DNA from 3 places in the Streptomyces coerulescens genome. Region 1 is predicted to be linked to each of the others. Evidence: riboswitches for the same ligand, from Rfam matches in the RefSeq annotation. Region 1 holds a riboswitch; each other region holds the start of a gene.
The links. Region 1 has a riboswitch for cyclic di-AMP ahead of ACFPQ9_RS31115 (C40 family peptidase). Riboswitches for the same ligand answer to the same signal wherever they lie in the genome.

Region 1 (6,055 bases):
GTCCTGCTCGACGATCACGAACAACTCGGCGTCCAGCCGTGCCAGTTCGGCCACGACATCCGCGGGACTCGGCACCCCCGCGGGCGGCGAGACACACACGCCCCGCCTGACCGCCTCGCCGAACGACAGGTCCTCCGCGGCGACCTGGGCGAGGACGTCCGGGTCCATCTGCTTGATGTGCACGTACCCGACACGCTCACCGAACCGCCGGATCAGGTCGACGTTGTCCCCGCCGCCGTAGGCGACGTGCCCGGTGTCCAGGCACAGGTTCGTCCAGCGGGAGTCCGACTCGTTCAGCAGCCGCTCGATCTCCGGCTGGGTCTGGATGTGGCTGTCGGCGTGCGGGTGGATGACGAGACGAACGTCGTAGTCGTCCAGGAGCAGCTTGCCGAGCCGGTCGGCGGCCTTGCCGAAGCCCGCCCACCGGTCGGCGGTCAGCACCGGCGACTCGGTGAACGCGCCGGTCCTCTCGTCCCGGTACATGGGCGGGATGAGGACCAGGTGGTGGGCGCCGGCGGCGGCCGTCAGCGCGGCGACCCGGCAGACATGGACGAGCATGTCGTCCCATGCCTCGGGGCGGTGCAGCGCGCCGAAGGCGGTACCGCCGGAGACCTTCAGACCGCGTGCGTCGAGCTCCTCCGCGAGTTGCCGGGGGTCGGTGGGGAGATAGCCGTACGGCCCGAGCTCCAGCCACTCGTACCCCGCCTCGGCGAGCTCGTCGAGGAAGCGGGTGTACGGGACCTGCCGGTCGTCCTCGGGGAACCACACGCCCCACGAGTCGGGGGCCGAGCCCAGGCACAGGTTGCCCGCGGTGGTGCGGAGCGAGGTTGGCGCCGTTGCCATGACAAGTCCTTCGGGGAGGGGACGTCAGGGGTGGTGTCCACGAATCTTCTGTCGCGCTCTACTAGCGCGCGCTAGTGCGAGTACGATGACCCTGGTCCAAATGTCATGTCAATAGCTTGTTGCTGGGAGACTTCGAGACCTGGCTCGGGTGAACGACGTCGAAGCTGGGGGTTCACAGGTGGATGCGGCAGGCCGGCAGCGGCCCACGATGGCGGACGTCGCCGAGAAGGCGGGCGTCTCCCGGGCACTCGTCTCGATCGTCTTCAGGGGTCTGCCCGGTGCAGGCAGCGAGACCCGGGAGCGGGTGCTGCGCGTCGCCGACGAGATCGGCTACCGGCCGGACAACGCGGCCCGGCTGCTCGCCCGGGGCCGCAGCCGCACGCTCGGCGTGATGTTCATCGTCCACCAGACCTTCCACACGGATCTCATCGCGGGCATCTACCCGGAGGCGGAGCGGCTCGGTTACGACGTGCTGCTCTCCGGGACGACGCCAGGCCGCGGCGAGGACAAGGCGATCGAGGCCCTGCTCGGCCACCGCTGCGAGGGCCTGATCCTGCTCGCCCCCGACGCCGAGCCCGGCTACCTCGACGAACTCGGACACCGCGCCGCCACCGTCTCGGTGGCCCGTCGTGCGCTCGGCGCCCATGTGGACTTCGTGCACAGCGCCGAAGGCAAGGGGGTGCGCCAGGCCATGGACCACCTCGTGGAACTGGGCCACCGCCGGATCGTGCACATCGACGGCGGGCGCGGCCCCGGCTCGGCCGAGCGGCGGCGCGCCTACCGGGCCGCGATGCGCCGGCACGGGCTGGAGGCCGAGCAGCGGGTGATTCCCGGCACCCACACCGAGGAGTCGGGCATCGAGGCGGGCCGTCTGCTGCTGACGGAACGCGACCGGGGGCTGCCGCTGCCGACAGCCGTCCTCGCGGGCAACGACCGTTGTGCGATGGGCCTGTTGATGTCCCTGACGCGCTCGGGCGTCGATGTCCCGCGCGACCTGTCCGTGGTCGGCTACGACGACAGCCATCTCTCGCACCTGATGCCGATCGGCCTGACCACCGTCCGCCAGGACGCGGTCCTGCTGGCCGAGCACGCCGTGCGCTTCGCCGTGGAACGGCTGGAGGAGCCCGAACTGAAGCCGCGCGAGGCCGTGTTGGACCCCAAGCTCGTCGTGCGCGGCACGAGCGGGCCGGCCCCGCAGGAGCCGGCCCGCTGACGAACAACGGCGGGGCCGACCGCGCCCCGTCGCGGTCACGGCCGGCCCCGCCTGCCCTGTACGCGCCTAGCGCGTGCCCTTCGCGGCGAACTCGGCGACCGCGTCGACGTTGTCCTTGGTGATGAACGCGGGCCCGGTCAGCACCGGAGCACTGCCGCCGCCGCTGAAGTTGCCGTTGGTGCGGTACAGCCACAGCGAGTCGACCGCGAGGTAGCCCTGGAGGTAGGGCTGCTGGTCGACGGCGAACTCGACCTTGCCCTCCTGGACCGCCGTGACCAGCTCCTTGTTGAGGTCGAACGTCGCGACCTCGGCCTTCGCCGCCGCGTCGGACACCGACTGCACCGCGGTCAGCGCGAAGGGCGCGCCCAGCGTGACCACCTGGTCGATGGAGGAGTCCTGCTGGAGCTTGGCGGTGATCGTCGACTTCACGGACGGCATGTCGGTGCCGTTCACATAGAGGTTGTCCGTCTTGCCCTTGAACCCCTTCTTCAGACCGGCGCAGCGGGCCTCCAGCGCGACATGGCCCTGCTCCTGGATGACACACAGCGCGTGCTTGGCGCCGGTCCGGTTGAGCCGCTCGCCGAAGGCCGCGCCCGCGATGTTCTCGTCCTGGCCGAAGTACTCGAGCATGCCGAGCTCCTTCCAGTCGTCCAGGCCGGCGTTGAAGCCGACGACCGGGATGCCGGCCGCCGTCGCCTTGGCGATCACTGCCTTCATCGCGCTCGGCTTGGCCGCGGTCAGGGCGATGCCGTCGACCTTCTGGTCGATCGCGTTCTGCACCAGGTTGGCCTGATTGCCGGCGGCCGGGTCGCTGGAGTAGACGAGCTTGACGTTGTCCTTGGCGGCGGCGGCCTCTGCGCCCTTGCGGATCAGGTCCCAGAAGGTGTCACCGGGAGCCGCGTGAGTGATCATGGCCACCGTCATCCGGGGGGTCGTGGCCTTGCCCGCCGAGGCGTCCGCGGTGCCTTCCTCGGACTTCTTCCCGCCGGAGCCGCTGGAGCATCCCGCGGCGAACAGGGTGGCCGCCAGGGCGGCGGCCGTCAGGCCCGCGGCTCTGTGGTGTCTGCGCATGTCCCATGCACCTCGCTGTGCTGATCGGAGCGACTGGAGCGCTCCACTAGCGCGCTCTAGTGGCAGGAACTATGGAGCCGCCCGCAGATGATGTCAATGGTTTTGTCAGGACGTATCGACAAAGCCGAGGTGGAAGGGCGTGTCAACCGGTGAGGCGGGTGCCGGAACCGGGAGCCATGGAAAAGCCCGGGTCCGCACGACACCACCCCGCCTCCGAGGAGACGGGGTGGATCGATGGGGTCGGCCGAGGCTCAGGCGGGCCGTATCGCGCTGTGGATCGCCGACTCTCCGGCGTAGTGGATCGACTCCTCGCGTACGAGCGCTCCGGGTCCCGGGGCGTGGATCATCATGCCGTTCCCGGAGTAGATCCCGACGTGACCCACGTGGAAGAGGACCAGGTCACCGGGTTCGAGACCGGTGAGGGCGACGCCCTGACCCGCCGTCGCCTGTTCCGGCGCCGTGCGTGGGAGCGTGATGCCGGCGGCCTTCCAGGCGGCCTGGGTGAGGCCGGGGCCGTCGAACGCCTCCGGGCCGGTCGTGCCCGAGACGCAGGGTCTGCCCAGCTGTGCGCGGGCGAACTCCAGGGCCCGGATGGCTCGGGTGTCGTGCGACGCCGTCGATGTCACAGCCGTGCCGGCGGTGGCCGGCGGGGTGGCGGCCGGTGGCGTGGCCATGGTGAGGGTGCCGAGGTGCGGGTCCGTGATGGTGACGGGGCCGGGGGCCGCGGGCGTCGGTGTGGTGAGGGTGCCGAGATATGGGTCCGTGACGGTGGCCGCGGGCGTGGGCGTGGTGAGGGTGCCGAGGTAGGGGTCCGTGATGGTGGTCGTGAAGGGGTCTGCCGTCGGCGCCGGGGCTGTCACCGGCGGGGCCGTCGCCCCGGGCGGGACGGTGGTGAGGTCGGCGGCCGACTGCGCCTGCAGGGCCTGCCAATGGTCATCGGCGGAGAGCTGGGGCCGGGCCGGCGGCGTGCCCCAGGTGTCGGTCGCGGTCAGCGCGGCGATCGCCGTCGGCGGGGCGCTCTGCCGCGTGGCGTACAGGGACAGCAACTCGCGGGCCCGGTCGAGCTTGCGCCGGTTGTGCTCCTTGGTCGTCCGCAGTGAGGCCCGCGTCTGCGGGGCGGCCGCGGTGTCGACGGCCGGGACGGCGGCGGAGGGCGAGGTGGTCGACGCGGGCAGGGCGGGGAGCGTCGGGAGGACCTGGGTGGCCTGAAGGTCCGCCGACGGGGCCCCGGGCACGGCCGGCAGCGCGGCGAGGGGACCGGCGGTCAGCTCGGCGACCAAAGCCGCCCCGCTGCCCGGACCGGACGTCAACTCCCGGACCGGGGCGGCGGGCAGCTCCAGCGGGGCGCGACCGGTCGACTCACGCGCCGGGGCGAGGTCCCGCACCGCACGCGCGGGCCTGCGCCCGACGGGACGTTCCGGTGTTCTGTCGCTGGGCAGCGCGGCCGGCACGGTCGGACCCAGCTTTGCACGCGCGACGTCGAACCACTGACGGGTGACGTTGTCGAGCGCGGGGTCGCCGCGCCTGTCCTCGCCCGCCCGGGTACCGGCGGACGCGGTTCCGGCGTCAGCCGGGCGGGCGCCTCGCTTGCGCGGGCCCGTCGACGAGGCGCGGGTGGCGTTGAAGGTTCCCGAGTCGGTCTCGGCCCGGTCGTAGAGGGAGGTGATCCGGCGGCTTACTTCCTCACGGCTGGGTGCTTCGTCCGAGGACGAGGGGGCGGCGCCCGCCGTCTGGCCGAGCAGCGCCACCGAGGTGAGGGCCGCCGACGCGAGTGCGGAGTTGCGCATGCCGGGCAGGCTGAGAGCCCCCGGCCGCGCGGTGCCTTCCGGCGCCATGGGCGACGTACTCCTTCCGTACTCCGCCTACCGAGTTAGCTGACGGGTTCGGGCGGTCGGTTCCGGAAGGTGTGCCCTACGGCCGCGCCCCGAAGGGCGGTCGGCCGATTCACCCCAAGTTCGGTTGGGTCCCCGGCTCCGGTGAACCACTTTGAGCGCACCGGACTCGGCGGAGGCCGCGCGTCCCGGCGGGGTTCGCCGGAGGTCGTCGTGCGGCCTGATCCGTAACCTAGCCAACTTGTGCGTCTCCCGTGAAGGTTGAGGCGCCAAATGTCCGATACGTTTTTGTGACCTTCGACGCTCGCGGCGGTGCGGTGGCCCGTTCACTTCACGGTGCGCCGGCGCCGCCACGCTTCGTAATGATCGAGGACCGTCTGCTCGATCGGGCGGTAGGTGATGCCCAGTTCGCTCACGCTGCGGCTGTTGTCCACCCGGAACCGGATGCCGAGGTGTTTACGGATGTAATCCTGCGTCAGGCCGAAGGCGGGGCCGAGGATCCGCACCGGCCAGTGCGGGAGCGCGGTGCGCGGGAGCCGCAGGTCGCGGGGGTACCGGGTCCGCACGATGCGGGACATCTCGTGGAACGACGTCATGGTCTCGGCGGCGACGATGTAGCGTCCCTTCGCGTCCGGGTTCTCGGCGGCGGCGATGTGTGCGTCGGCCACCTCGCGTACGTCCGCCGTGGTGAAGCTGAAGTCCGGGGCGCCGTAGAAGAAGTAGCCCTTGAAGAGCTCCTGGAGCAGGAACAGGCTGCCGGACTCGGAGGCGGGCGTCAGGGACGGGCCCAGGATCAGGCCGGGGTTGACCGACACCAGGCGCCAGCGGCCCTGGGCGGCCTCCGCGTCCCGGGCGGCGCGTTCGGCGACCGTCTTGGCGTAGTGGTACGGGTTGTTCTCCACGGTGCTGGTGGTGTTGAAGTACCGCTCGGAGAGCACCTCGTCGTCCATCCTCAGGACGTCCGCGTAGTCGCCGAAGATCGTGCCCACGGTGGAGGTGAGCACGACCCGTTCCACCGTGGGTGTCCGCTCGACGGCTGCCAGCACATTGCGGGTGCCGAGCAGGGCCGGGTCCACCATGTCCCGGCGGCCGTCCT
Region 2 (6,055 bases), on a different contig from region 1:
ACTGGCCCGCGAGGGCTACCGCTGGGGTGTCGTACGGCCGGGCGAGGTCGCCACGACGCTGACCTGGCCGGGGACCTGGCGGATGGCGCGGAGGCACTGGCGGTACGGCGCCGGTGAGCTGCGGCGTTCGGTGTCCAGGGCGGCGTTCACGGTGGCGGTGCGCAGGCTGCTGCCCGCGGTGACGTCCGACGATCTGGTGCCCGCGGCGGCTGGTGTGCGGGCGCAGGCAGTACTGCGGGACGGCTCGCTCATGGACGACTTCCTGATCCGCGAGGGCCCCCGGGCCGTGCACGTACTGAACGCCCCGAGCCCCGCGGCGACGGCGTCCCTGCCGATCGGGCGGGAGGTGGCACGCAGGGCGCTGGCGGCGCTGGGCTCGGTGTGAACCGGGTGTGTCGCGCTCCCCGTAAAATCGACCCCACTGTGTCTGACTCCCTCAACGCCTCCGAAGCCCCCCGGCCCGCCACCCCCGCTCAGCCCGAGACCGGCGGGGAGGGTCTGCGCCATGTCCCCGGGGTCTCCGTCCGGCACACCCGGGCCAAGGGTGAGCCGCGGTTCCCGGACGGGCCCAAGGCCGATCCGGCCGGGTCGCACTTCGAGCGGCGGATCCGCAGTTTCCAGCCGCGGCGCAGCAGGGTCACCGCGGGGCAGGCGGACGCGTTGCAGCGGCTGTGGCCCAAGTGGGGACTGGACATCGACGGGCAGCGTGTCGTCGACCTGGCCGAGCTGTTCGGGAACGACAACCCCGTCGTCCTGGAGATCGGCTTCGGCATGGGCGAGGCCACCGCGCAGATGGCCGCCGGCGACCCCGGCACCAACATCCTCGCCGTCGACGTCCACACCCCGGGACAGGGCAACCTCCTCAACCTCGCCGACCACCACGGGCTCGGCAACATCCGCGTGGGCAACGGCGACGCCATCATCCTGTTGCGGGAGATGCTGGAGCCGGACGCGCTGGACGGGCTGCGCGTCTACTTCCCGGACCCCTGGCCCAAGAAGCGGCATCACAAGCGGCGGCTGATCCAGCCCGAGTTCCTCGACCTCGCCGCGACCCGGCTGCGGCCCGGCGCGCTGGTGCACTGCGCCACCGACTGGGAGCCGTACGCCGAACAGATGCTCGACGTGCTGACCGCGCATCCCGACTTCGAGAACACCGTCGCCGACGGCGGTTTCGCGCCCCGTCCCGAGTTCCGGCCGCTGACCCGTTTCGAAGGCCAGGGACTGGACAAGGGTCATGTGGTGAACGACCTGCTCTTCCGCCGCGTACAGCGGTAGGAGCAGCGGGAAGACCAGCACCGACGACCGTCCCCCCGGGGACGACGACAGCAGCATCGACAGCAACCCCTCACCGGCGCCCGAGCCCCCTCGCGCTGCTGCGGGCGGCGCCCCTGCCTCGTTAGGGTCAATGCCGTGGCCACCAGTCCCCCGTACCCGACGCAACCCACCGGTCCCACCGGCGGCACACTGCGGCACGCGCACTGGTGGCACAGGCGTTGGGTGCGCTACGGCGCGCTCAGCACCCTGCTCGCGCTGTCCGGGCTGGTCATCCTCGCGCTGGTGCGCGAGCAGACCGGCACCGAGGGGTTCCTGGTCGGACTCGGGCTCGCCGTGCTGCCGGTGCCGTTGCTGGTGGCGTCCTTCCGCTGGCTGGACCGGGTCGAGCCCGGCCCCTGGCGCAATCTGCTGTTCTCCTTCGCCTGGGGCGCCTGCGCGGCGGCGCTGATAGCGATCGTCGCCAACAGCTTCGCGACCAGATGGATAGCGACCGCGACGGCGGACCCGTCGCACGCGGACACTCTGGGCGCGACCGTGATAGCGCCCGTGGTGGAGGAGCTGGCGAAGGCGGCGGCCGTGCTGCTGGTCTTCCTCTTCCGCCGCCGGGACTTCACCGGCATCGTCGACGGCGTGGTGATAGCCGGGGTCACCGCCACCGGCTTCGCCTTCACCGAGAACATCCTCTACCTCGGTACCGCCTTCGGTACCGACCAGCTCACCGGCGACCGCGGCATCGCCTCCGTGACGGCGGCGACCTTCTTCGTCCGCGTCATCATGTCGCCCTTCGCGCACCCGCTCTTCACCGTTCTGACCGGCATCGGCTTCGGCATCGCCGCGCTGTCGGGCGAGCGCCGGCAGGTGCGCCGCGTCCTGCTCCCGCTCCTCGGCCTGCTGCTCGCGATGGGCATGCACGCCCTGTGGAACGGCTCCTCGGCCTTCGGCGAGTACGGCTTCTTCGCCGTGTACGCGACCCTCATGGTGCCCGCGTTCGGGCTGCTGACCTGGCTGGTGATCTGGACCCGTCAGCGTGAGCTGCGGACCGTGCGCGAGGAACTGCCCGCCTATGTCGTCGCCGGCTGGCTCTCGCCGGGCGAGCCGTTCGCGCTGGGTTCGATGCGGGACCGGCGGGTGGCCCGGCAGTACGCGCGCCGGCACGGCGGCCGGGCGGCGGCGCGGACCGTGGCGCAGTACGAGGCATGCGCCACGTCGCTGGCGTTCCTACGGCACCGGGGGCGCCGCGGGCGGGCCGGCGCGGACTTCGTCGTACGGGAACAGGAGTTGCTGCACGAGCTGTGGCGCCGCCGGGAGTTCGCCCGCCCGGCCCTGGAGCACGCGGCCGCCGCACAGGCCTGGCGGGGCCACGAGCACGGGTACGGGCACGTGTATGCGGCGCCGGTCCACTGGCAGTCGTACGGTCAGGCCGATGGGCGGACGTACGGCCCGACGGCGCCGTACCCCGCGTACAACCCGTACCGGATGTGATCGGTCCGCCGGGGCGCGGCAGGTGCCGAAAGGCCCTGTGCCGAAAGGTTTTGGAGACATGCCGAAACCGGCAGCCCTGACGTCGGGGGGTCGCCGTCAGGACCGCCGGGGATCAGAAGTGGATGACCGGCGAGGGGTGTCTCAGGGGTGGATGACCGGCGAGGGGTCGCTCAGGGGGTGAGGCCCTTGCCCTGGAGCCACGCCATCGGGTCGATGCCGCTGGAGCTGCCACCGGGGTGCACCTCGAGGTGCAGGTGGGCGCCGGTCACATTGCCGGTGGCGCCCACGCGGCCGATGACGTCGCCCGTGTTGACCTTCTGCCCCACGCTGACGCTGATCGAGGACTGGTGCGCGAACCAGAGCTCGGTGCCGTCGTCGAGGGTGATCTCGGTCTTGTAGCCGTAGGAGCCGTCCCAGCCGGCGAAGGTGACCTCACCGGAGTGGATCGCCTTGATCAGCGTGCCCGTGGGGGCGGCGAAGTCGAGGCCGGTGTGGTAGCCGGAGGACCAGTAGGCGCCGGCCTGACCGAACGTCGAGGTGATGGTGTACGAGGAGGTCGGCAGCGTGTACTGCTTGGCCAGCTCGGCGAGGCGCTCGGCCTCGGCCTTCTTGCGGGCCTCCTCCTCGGCGGCGGCCTTCGCGGCGGCGGCCTTGGCCTTGGCTTCCTTCTCCGCCTTGGCGGCCGCTTCGGCGGCTTCCTTCTCGGCGGCGGCGACCGCGGCCGCGGCGGCCTTGCTGTCGATCTGGTCCTGCTGGAGCTCGGCCTGCGCGATGATCCGGCTGCGCAGCGCTTCGCCGGCGTCGGAGCCGCCCTGCGCGGTCTGCTCGGTGGCCTCGCCCATGGTGCTGAGCGCGGTGGCCGTGTCCTCGGCGGGCTCGGAGGAGTCGTCGTCGGAGATCAGCGGCAGGTCGGGCATGGTGATGGCGACCGGCGGCTTGCCGCTGTTCGCGCTGGCCATGCCGCCCGCGCCGACGGCGGCTATGACGCCGACGCCGAGAACCGTGGAGCTGCGGGCGAGTCCCCCGCCACGCTGCTTGGAGACGCGGTGCCTGCCGCGCACGGGACGAATGGACTCCGCGGTGGGGTTCCACTCCTCGAACGGGCCCTCGTCGGTGCGGTAGCGGTCGTAGCCGAAGGTTTCCGTGCTGCGCTGACTCGGCACGAACGGGGCTTGCGGAGCAGGCCGGTTGGACGCCACGTGGGCGTACTCCTTTCCTTCCTTCTCGCCTACCGGGTTAGCTGACGGGTTCGGAGCAGGAAGGTCTCCTACGCGCGTATATCAACCGTGACTTCCCGGCGATATTCGCGCGATTCACCCCAGGGTGGTGGTTCCCCGGCTCCCTTGCGGGACTCGGCGCGTGCGCACGGAGCCGCCTCTTGTGACGGCTGGGACGACCGCGCTGCGTTATCGAACGTTAATAGACCCGGGGTGCGGATTCCAAGCTGTTCCTCTTGATCATTAACGATTTTCGCCTGGACTTACGGGTCACGAGCGGCCTAAATCGGGCGAGTTGGCCAGAGCTCAGCAGTCACACAGGTATTGACGGTATGTCAGTTGTTATGCGGAGGGCGGTCGACCGGTCACCCTCGGTGGCGGGGCCGGGAAGACACTGACGCCGGGGAAAACACTGACGCCCGGGAAAACACTCAGGGCCGGAACTGTTGAGTTCCGGCCCTGAGTCCTGAGTAGCGGGGACAGGATTTGAACCTGCGACCTCTGGGTTATGAGCCCAGCGAGCTACCGAGCTGCTCCACCCCGCGTCGGTGAATCCATAGTACGCCATCCGCGGGACGCGAAGCACACGGCTTTCCGTGGCGCCGCCACGGACGGGTGCTCAGGCCGGCAGGTGGGCGTTGGGCGCCTTGGCCCGCTCCGCGTATTCCGGCAGCACCAGGACGTCCACGCCACGTGCCGCCAGCATCCCGCTCCCGTCGGCCCCCGTCACGAACGTGTCCGGCTCCCGCCAGGCCGTCACCACCCGGCGGACCCCCGCGTCCAGGATCAGCCGCGCGCAGGGCACGGGCCGGGACGAGCGGTGCGTGCACGGCTCCAGGCTGCTGTACACCGTGGCGGAGGCGAGCATCGGATCCCCGGCCGCGATTTTCGCCAGCGCCGCCTCCTCCGCGTGCACGACCGGATCGCCGCCCTCCCTGGAGTACCCGCGCGCCAGCTCGGTCCCGTCGGCCGCGACGACCACCGCGCCGACACTGAAGGCCGTCTCCGACGGCGGGCACCGCTCCGCCAGCTCGCACGCCAGCGCCAGCCAGTGCCGGTCCGCGGCGGCGGGGAGGGTACCGGTGCCGGGCGCCGTCGGCGCGTAGCGCATCAGGACGACGTCCTCGATGCGGCGCGACTCCAGCAGCCGCAGCCGGCCGCCCTGATAGCCGCCGGGACCGAACAGCCGCGGCGCCTCGGGGTCGCCCACGAACAGCGGGGCCACCACCAGCTGCAGCTCGTCCGCCAGCCCCTGTGTCATCAGCTGTGTGTGAATGGTGCCGCCGCCCTCGACCATCAGCCGCTCAACGCCGCGCACCTCGCGCAGATGCGCCAGCAGGGCCCGCCAGTCCAGCTCCGGCCCCAGCGCGACGACGTCCGCCGCGACCGGCGTCCGGCGCAGCCGCTCCGCGCCCTTCTCCGTCGTGTAGACGACCTTCTCGCCGCCGGTGTGCCAGAAGTTGGCCGCAGGGTCCAGCTCGCCGGACGCGCTGACCGTGACCTTCAGCGGGTACTCCGGCTTGCCCGCAGCCGTCCGCGCAGCCCGCCGCTCGGCCGAGTTCACCAGCAGCCGCGGGTTGTCCGCCCGGATCGTGCCGGCGCCGATCAGGATGGCGTCCACGGACGCGCGGACCTCGTCGACCCGGTCGAAGTCGGCCGGCCCGGACAGCAGCAGGCGCTCTGGGGTGGTGTCGTCGAGGTAGCCGTCCAGGGAGACGGCGGCGGACAGCAGGACGTAGGGGTACGACGGCATCGGCGCAGTTCTCCGGCTCGGCGGACTCGATCTTGGTTCAAGTTTGAAACAAACCTACACTGGTGGCATGACGACTCGCTGGCTCACCCCCGAGGAGCAGCGCGCCTGGCGCGCGTACATCGGTGCCGTCCACCTCATGGAGGACGCCATGGACCGGCAGCTCCAGCAGGAGGCCGGCATGCCGCACATGTACTACTCCATCCTGTCCACCCTGTCCGAGTCCCCGGAACAGCGGCTTCGGATGACCGATCTCGCGGAACGGCTGAAGATCACCCGCAGCCGGCTGACCTACGCCGTCACCCGGCTGGAGAAGGACGGCCTGGTGCGG
Region 3 (6,055 bases), on a different contig from region 1:
GGCGTCCAGGGTCCGCACGGCGGGCCTGGACGTACCGCTGCCGACCGGTGAGGGCATCGGCTACGAGCTGCTCGCGATGGCGGTCCGCGCGGAGGCGGCCGGGGTGGACCCGGAGGCGGCCCTGCGTGTCGCGGCCCGGACGTACCGGGACGCGGTACGGGTGGCGGAAGGGGTGTCCTCGTAACGGGAGACCGGCGGCTTGCCGGTGCCACCGGCCGAGCCCGCCCTCCCGCCCTCCCCCACCCCGCCGCATCCCCTCCCCCCTGCGGATACCGTCAAGGAGTGACCAACCAGCCCCACCCCCCGCCCCTCACCGAGGCCCCCGAGCTCTTCACCTGGGAGTTCGCGACGGACCCCTACCCCGCCTACGCCTGGCTGCGCGAGCACGCCCCCGTTCATCGGACGCGGCTGCCCAGCGGAGTGGAGGCCTGGCTGGTCACCCGGTACGCCGACGCCAAGCAGACGCTCGCCGACAACCGGCTCTCCAAGAACCCGGCCCATCACGACGAGCCCGCGCACGCCAAGGGCAAGACCGGGATCCCGGGGGAGCGCAAGGCCGAGTTGATGACGCATCTGCTCAACATCGATCCGCCGGACCACACCAGGCTGCGTCGGCTCGTCTCCAAGGCCTTCACGCCCCGCAGGGTCGCCGAGTTCACGCCGCGGGTGCAGGAGCTCACCGATCAGCTCATCGACCGGTTCGCGGAGAAGGGGAGCGCGGATCTGATCCACGAGTTCGCCTTCCCGCTCCCCATCTACGCCATCTGTGACCTGCTCGGCGTCCCGCGCGAGGACCAGGACGACTTCCGGGACTGGGCGGGCATGATGATCCGGCACCAGGGCGGCCCCCGGGGCGGGGTCGCGCGGTCCGTGAAGAAGATGCGCGGGTATCTGGCCGACCTCATCCACCGCAAACGCGAGGCACTTCCGGCCACCCCCGACCCCGGCGAGGACCTCATCTCCGGGCTCATCCGCGCCTCCGACCACGGTGAGCACCTCACCGAGAACGAGGCCGCGGCCATGGCCTTCATCCTGCTGTTCGCGGGCTTCGAGACGACCGTGAACCTCATCGGCAACGGCACCTTCGCCCTGCTCACCCACCCCGAACAGCGCGCCCGCCTGCAGACCTCCCTGGCCGCCCATGACACCGCCCTGCTGGAGACCGGCGTCGAGGAACTCCTGCGCTACGACGGGCCGGTGGAGCTCGCCACCTGGCGTTTCGCCACCGAGCCGCTCACCATCGGCGGGCAGGACATCGCGGCGGGCGACCCCGTTCTGGTCGTCCTGGCCGCCGCCGACCGTGACCCGGAGCGGTTCGCCGACCCCGACGTCCTCGACCTCGGCCGCCGCGACAACCAGCACCTCGGTTACGGCCACGGCATCCACTACTGCCTCGGTGCCCCGCTCGCCCGGCTGGAGGGCCAGACCGCCCTCGCCACGCTCCTCACCCGCCTCCCGGATCTCCGACTCGCCGTGGACCCGGCGGAGTTGAGGTGGCGGGGCGGGCTCATCATGCGCGGACTGCGCACGCTTCCGGTGGAGTTCACCCCTGTTGGGTGACTACGTCCACCTCGGGAAACGTGACACGCACTCATGTCTGTGATCTTCACGTGATCTACGCGGCATTAACTTGTGACAAGTGATCGTCTGCCTATACGTTCACACGTCAACAAGGCGCCCAGGTTTTACGCGCCGTGCTCAGTGCTGTCTCGCGAAAGGTCCCCGCATGCTCTCCGGGAACGGTCGTCACCGTCGCCCCCGTCAGGCTCCGGCTCTTCTCGTCGCGGCAGGAGTCACCGGGTCCGCGATCGCCATCCCGCTCCTCGGCGCCACCGGTGCGAGCGCCGCCGACGGCACGGTCTGGGACAAGGTCGCCGAGTGCGAGAGCGGCGGCTCCTGGAGTGCCGACAACGGCAACGGAGAGTACGGCGGGCTCCAGTTGACCCTGGACGACTGGGAGCGCTACGGCGGTCTCGACTACGCCTCCAGTCCCGACCTGGCCAGCCGCTCGCAGCAGATAGCAGTGGCCCAGGAGATCCTCGCGGACCAGGGCACCAGCCCCTGGGGTACGTGCGCCGTGCTGAACGGCCTCACCAAGGAGTCCGGCTCGGTCGACCTCGACACCGGAGTGGAGGGCGACTCACCCTCCGAGGTGTCCGGATCCTCCGGATTGCTCGATTCATCCAACTCGTCCAACTCATCCGATTCATCCGACGCGTCGGAGGGGTCCGACTCCTCCGGCTCCGGTGACGCCTCCGAGTCGTCGACGCCGTCCGGCGACCCCTCGAAGTCGGCGAGCGACACTCCGGATGCTTCGTCTGAGTCGCCCGGAAAGTCCTCTTCTTCGCCGTCTTCATCCTCCGAGTCCAAGAAGCCCTCGAAGTCCGATGCGTCACCCGAGGCGACGGCCTCGCAGTCGCCGGAGAGCTCGCCCACCGAGGCGCCCAATGCGGACAATCAGGACAACTGGTCCCAGGATGCGGGCTTCTGGAGCCTCGTCGACACCGGTTCGATCGACGGCGCGACCGATGGTGCGGCCGACGGCGCGACCGAGGACGCGACGGCCGGGACCGGCCGGCACCGCGGTGCCAGCGCCGACGAGGGCGACACCGCCGAGGCGGCCACCAAGTCCACCGGGCGCCACGCCTCGTACAAGGTCCGCGAGGGCGACACTCTCGCCTCGATCGCCGACTCGCTTGACCTCGACGGCGGATGGCGCGCGCTGTATCAGGCGAACAAGAAGGCCATCGGCTCCGACGCGAACCGCATCGCTCCCGGTCAGACCTTGGACGTCCCTGCCAAATAACGGTCGAACAGGGTGAAAAACAGCGGCAGTTCGCGTCATATTTCGCGGCGAATGTCCGTTTTGAAAGCAGTGAGAGATAGATCTCAGAAGCCCTGATCGTCTTTGAAATTCCGCGAAACGCGTGTCTACGGTCATGACCGCTCGCCACCAGTGCGGGCCCCTACAGCCGTCACGCCGAATCCTGCCGGCGGCCGTACGGGAACAGTCGTCGCGTAAAGCGCCGTAGGCAGGAGCGGGGGACCCAAGGTTTGCGCCGGGTCCGGCAGTTGAGGTCCTACGGGACCACACGCCGGAGCCGGCTCGGGGTGAAGCCGCGCAGCGGGAGCCGAGAGGCGAACGTGCGCGGCCGGGCAACTCAACCGGCCCGAACCCGACAGCTCACCTCGTAGGCGTCGGTGAGGGGATCCAACCATGCTGTTTTCCAGCAAGGGCAAGCACCGTCGTCCGTCCAAGGCCGCCCGCGCCATCGCCGTCGTCGGCGTCACCGGTGCCGCCGCCGTCGCCGCCCCGCTGATGGCGGCCGGCAGCGCCTCGGCCGCCACCGCCTCCGAGTGGGACGCCGTCGCCCAGTGCGAGTCCGGCGGCAACTGGTCGATCAACACCGGCAACGGCTACTACGGCGGTCTGCAGTTCTCCGCCTCCACCTGGGCCGCGTACGGCGGCACCGCGTACGCCTCCACCGCCGACCAGGCCACCAAGTCCCAGCAGATCGAGATAGCCGAGAAGGTCCTCGCGGGCCAGGGCAAGGGTGCCTGGCCGCACTGCGGCACCGGCCTGTCCAGCGCCGCGTACAACGGCTCCACCGAGACCGCCCCTCGCGCTGCTGAGCAGCAGTCGGCCTCCCGCTCCGCCGACCGCCCGGCCGCCAAGAAGAGCACCAAGACCGTCACCACCCCGACCGGCAAGAAGGTCAAGAAGGGCGACGGCGAGTACAAGGTCGCCAAGGGTGACACCCTCAGCACGATCGCGGCCGAGCACGACGTCAAGGGCGGCTGGGAGAAGCTCTTCCAGCTGAACAAGGACATCGTCGAGGACGCCGACCTGATCTACCCCGGTCAGCAGCTGCACCTGAAGTAAGAGGGCGCGGCCACGGCGCGTACGTGGCCGACAGCTGAACCACAGCGCCTTCACATCCGTGGACTCCATAGTGAAGGCGTCGTGAGGGCCACCCCCGTCCCCACGAACTCCCCGCCTCGGTGCGTCTTCCCCCGTACGCACCGGGGCGGGGTTCTTTGTACCGCGTCTTTGTTCCGTTCGGAAACAATTTACTCTCGGTTCCGTCCACGGGGCGGTCGACCGCTGGTCTGATGCCCGGAGCCGGTTAGGCTCATCCCGCAGTCCCACCGCGGACCGCGTACCCGCGTCACATCCCAAGAAGGAGATGCTCGTGCCGTCCATCGACGTCGTCGTAGCCCGGGAAATCCTGGACTCCCGAGGCAATCCCACGGTCGAGGTCGAGGTCGGCCTCGACGACGGCAGCACGGGTCGTGCCGCCGTTCCGTCCGGCGCCTCCACCGGTGCCTTCGAGGCCATCGAGCTGCGTGACGGTGACCCGAACCGCTACCAGGGCAAGGGCGTCGAGAAGGCCGTCCTCGCCGTCATCGAGCAGATCGGCCCGGAGCTCGTCGGCTACGACGCCACCGAGCAGCGCCTGATCGACCAGGCCATGTTCGACCTGGATGCCACCGACAACAAGGGCTCCCTCGGTGCAAACGCCATCCTCGGCGTCTCCCTGGCCGTCGCCCACGCCGCCTCCGAGGCGTCCGACCTGCCGCTGTTCCGCTACCTCGGTGGCCCGAACGCGCACCTGCTCCCCGTCCCGATGATGAACATCCTCAACGGTGGATCCCACGCGGACTCCAACGTCGACATCCAGGAGTTCATGATCGCCCCGATCGGCGCGGAGTCCTTCTCCGAGGCCCTGCGCTGGGGCACCGAGGTCTACCACACCCTCAAGAAGGTGCTGAAGGGCCGCGGCCTGTCCACCGGCCTCGGCGACGAGGGCGGCTTCGCCCCGAACCTCGGCTCCAACCGCGAGGCCCTCGACCTCATCCTCGAAGCGATCAAGGAAGCCGGCTACGCGCCCGGCGAGCAGATCGCCCTCGCGCTCGACGTCGCCGCCTCCGAGTTCTACAAGGACGGCACGTACGTCTTCGAGGGCAAGGAGCGCTCCGCCGCCGAGATGACGGAGTACTACGAGGAGCTCGTCGCGGCCTACCCGCTCGTCTCCATCGAGGACCCGCTGTTCGAGGACGACTGGGCCGGCTGGAAGGTCATCACCGACAAGCTCGGCGACAAGGTCCAGCTGGTCGGCGACGACCTGTTCGTCACCAACCCCGAGCGCCTGGCCCGCGGCATCGAGGAGGGCACCGCCAACGCCCTGCTCGTGAAGGTGAACCAGATCGGCTCGCTCACCGAGACCCTGGACGCCGTCGAGCTCGCCCAGCGCAGCGGCTTCAAGTGCATGATGTCCCACCGCTCCGGCGAGACCGAGGACGTCACCATCGCCGACCTGGCCGTCGCCACCAACTGCGGCCAGATCAAGACCGGCGCCCCGGCCCGCTCCGAGCGCGTGGCCAAGTACAACCAGCTGCTGCGCATCGAGGAGATCCTCGACGACGCCGCGGTGTACGCCGGCCGCAGCGCCTTCCCGCGCTTCAAGGGCTGACCCCGGCTGACCTCACCTGGGTAAGGCTTAGCCAGTCGTACGTACGTCCCCGTACTCGGTCCCGTACCGTGTGCGGGGACGTATGCACGTGAAAGGGGAGGCGAGAGCCGATGGCCGTCAAGGACCGGGACCGTTTCTCCACCGCGACCAGGATCCGGTTGCTCGGCGAGCAGACGGCGGCCCGCGTCTACCGCTCCCAGACCAAGCGGCAGGCCCGGCGCTCCCGGCTCACCGGACGCGCCGCGCTGCTCGCGCTGGTGGTCTGCTCGCTCGTCGTGGCGCTGGCCTACCCGATAAGGCAGTACGTCTCGCAGCGCGCCGAGATCGCCGACCTCCAGCGGGAGAAGGAGGAGGCCGCCCAGCGCGTCGAGGACCTGCGCGACATCAAGGCGCGCTGGCAGGACGACGCGTACGCCGAACAGCAGATCCGGCAGCGGCTGCACTATGTGATGCCCGGGGAGACGGGCTTCATCGTGGTCGACCCGGACGCGGCGAAGAAGTCGCGGACCGACCAGAGCGCGGCCGACCGCCCCTGGTACGCGAACATCTGGGACGGGGTCGACAAGGCCGACGCCGCCCAG

Region 2: linked by a shared signal. The riboswitch ahead of ACFPQ9_RS08430 (M23 family metallopeptidase) and the one ahead of ACFPQ9_RS31115 (C40 family peptidase) in region 1 are both predicted to bind cyclic di-AMP.
Region 3: linked by a shared signal. The riboswitch ahead of ACFPQ9_RS27920 (transglycosylase family protein) and the one ahead of ACFPQ9_RS31115 (C40 family peptidase) in region 1 are both predicted to bind cyclic di-AMP.

Annotation. Positions count from the first base shown of each region.
Region 1 is NZ_JBHSKM010000024.1:352,573-358,627, forward strand. Features, by position in the region: gene ACFPQ9_RS31100 (TIM barrel protein) at 1-843, opposite strand, end outside; gene ACFPQ9_RS31105 (LacI family DNA-binding transcriptional regulator) at 1,052-2,056, shown strand; gene ACFPQ9_RS31110 (substrate-binding domain-containing protein) at 2,123-3,127, opposite strand; gene ACFPQ9_RS31115 (C40 family peptidase) at 3,379-4,962, opposite strand; cyclic di-AMP (ydaO/yuaA leader) riboswitch at 4,971-5,144, opposite strand; gene ACFPQ9_RS31120 (NAD-dependent epimerase/dehydratase family protein) at 5,286-6,055, opposite strand, start outside.
Region 2 is NZ_JBHSKM010000004.1:18,278-24,332, forward strand. Features, by position in the region: gene lhgO (L-2-hydroxyglutarate oxidase) at 1-385, shown strand, start outside; gene trmB (tRNA (guanosine(46)-N7)-methyltransferase TrmB) at 424-1,275, shown strand; gene ACFPQ9_RS08425 (PrsW family intramembrane metalloprotease) at 1,411-2,757, shown strand; gene ACFPQ9_RS08430 (M23 family metallopeptidase) at 2,928-3,956, opposite strand; cyclic di-AMP (ydaO/yuaA leader) riboswitch at 3,968-4,125, opposite strand; tRNA gene ACFPQ9_RS08435 (tRNA-Met) at 4,446-4,519, opposite strand; gene ACFPQ9_RS08440 (dihydrofolate reductase family protein) at 4,594-5,727, opposite strand; gene ACFPQ9_RS08445 (MarR family winged helix-turn-helix transcriptional regulator) at 5,795-6,055, shown strand, end outside.
Region 3 is NZ_JBHSKM010000022.1:109,376-115,430, reverse strand. Features, by position in the region: gene ACFPQ9_RS27935 (nucleoside triphosphate pyrophosphohydrolase) at 1-184, shown strand, start outside; gene ACFPQ9_RS27930 (cytochrome P450 family protein) at 283-1,560, shown strand; gene ACFPQ9_RS27925 (transglycosylase family protein) at 1,727-2,806, shown strand; cyclic di-AMP (ydaO/yuaA leader) riboswitch at 3,015-3,213, shown strand; gene ACFPQ9_RS27920 (transglycosylase family protein) at 3,218-3,883, shown strand; gene eno (phosphopyruvate hydratase) at 4,188-5,474, shown strand; gene ACFPQ9_RS27910 (FtsB family cell division protein) at 5,585-6,055, shown strand, end outside.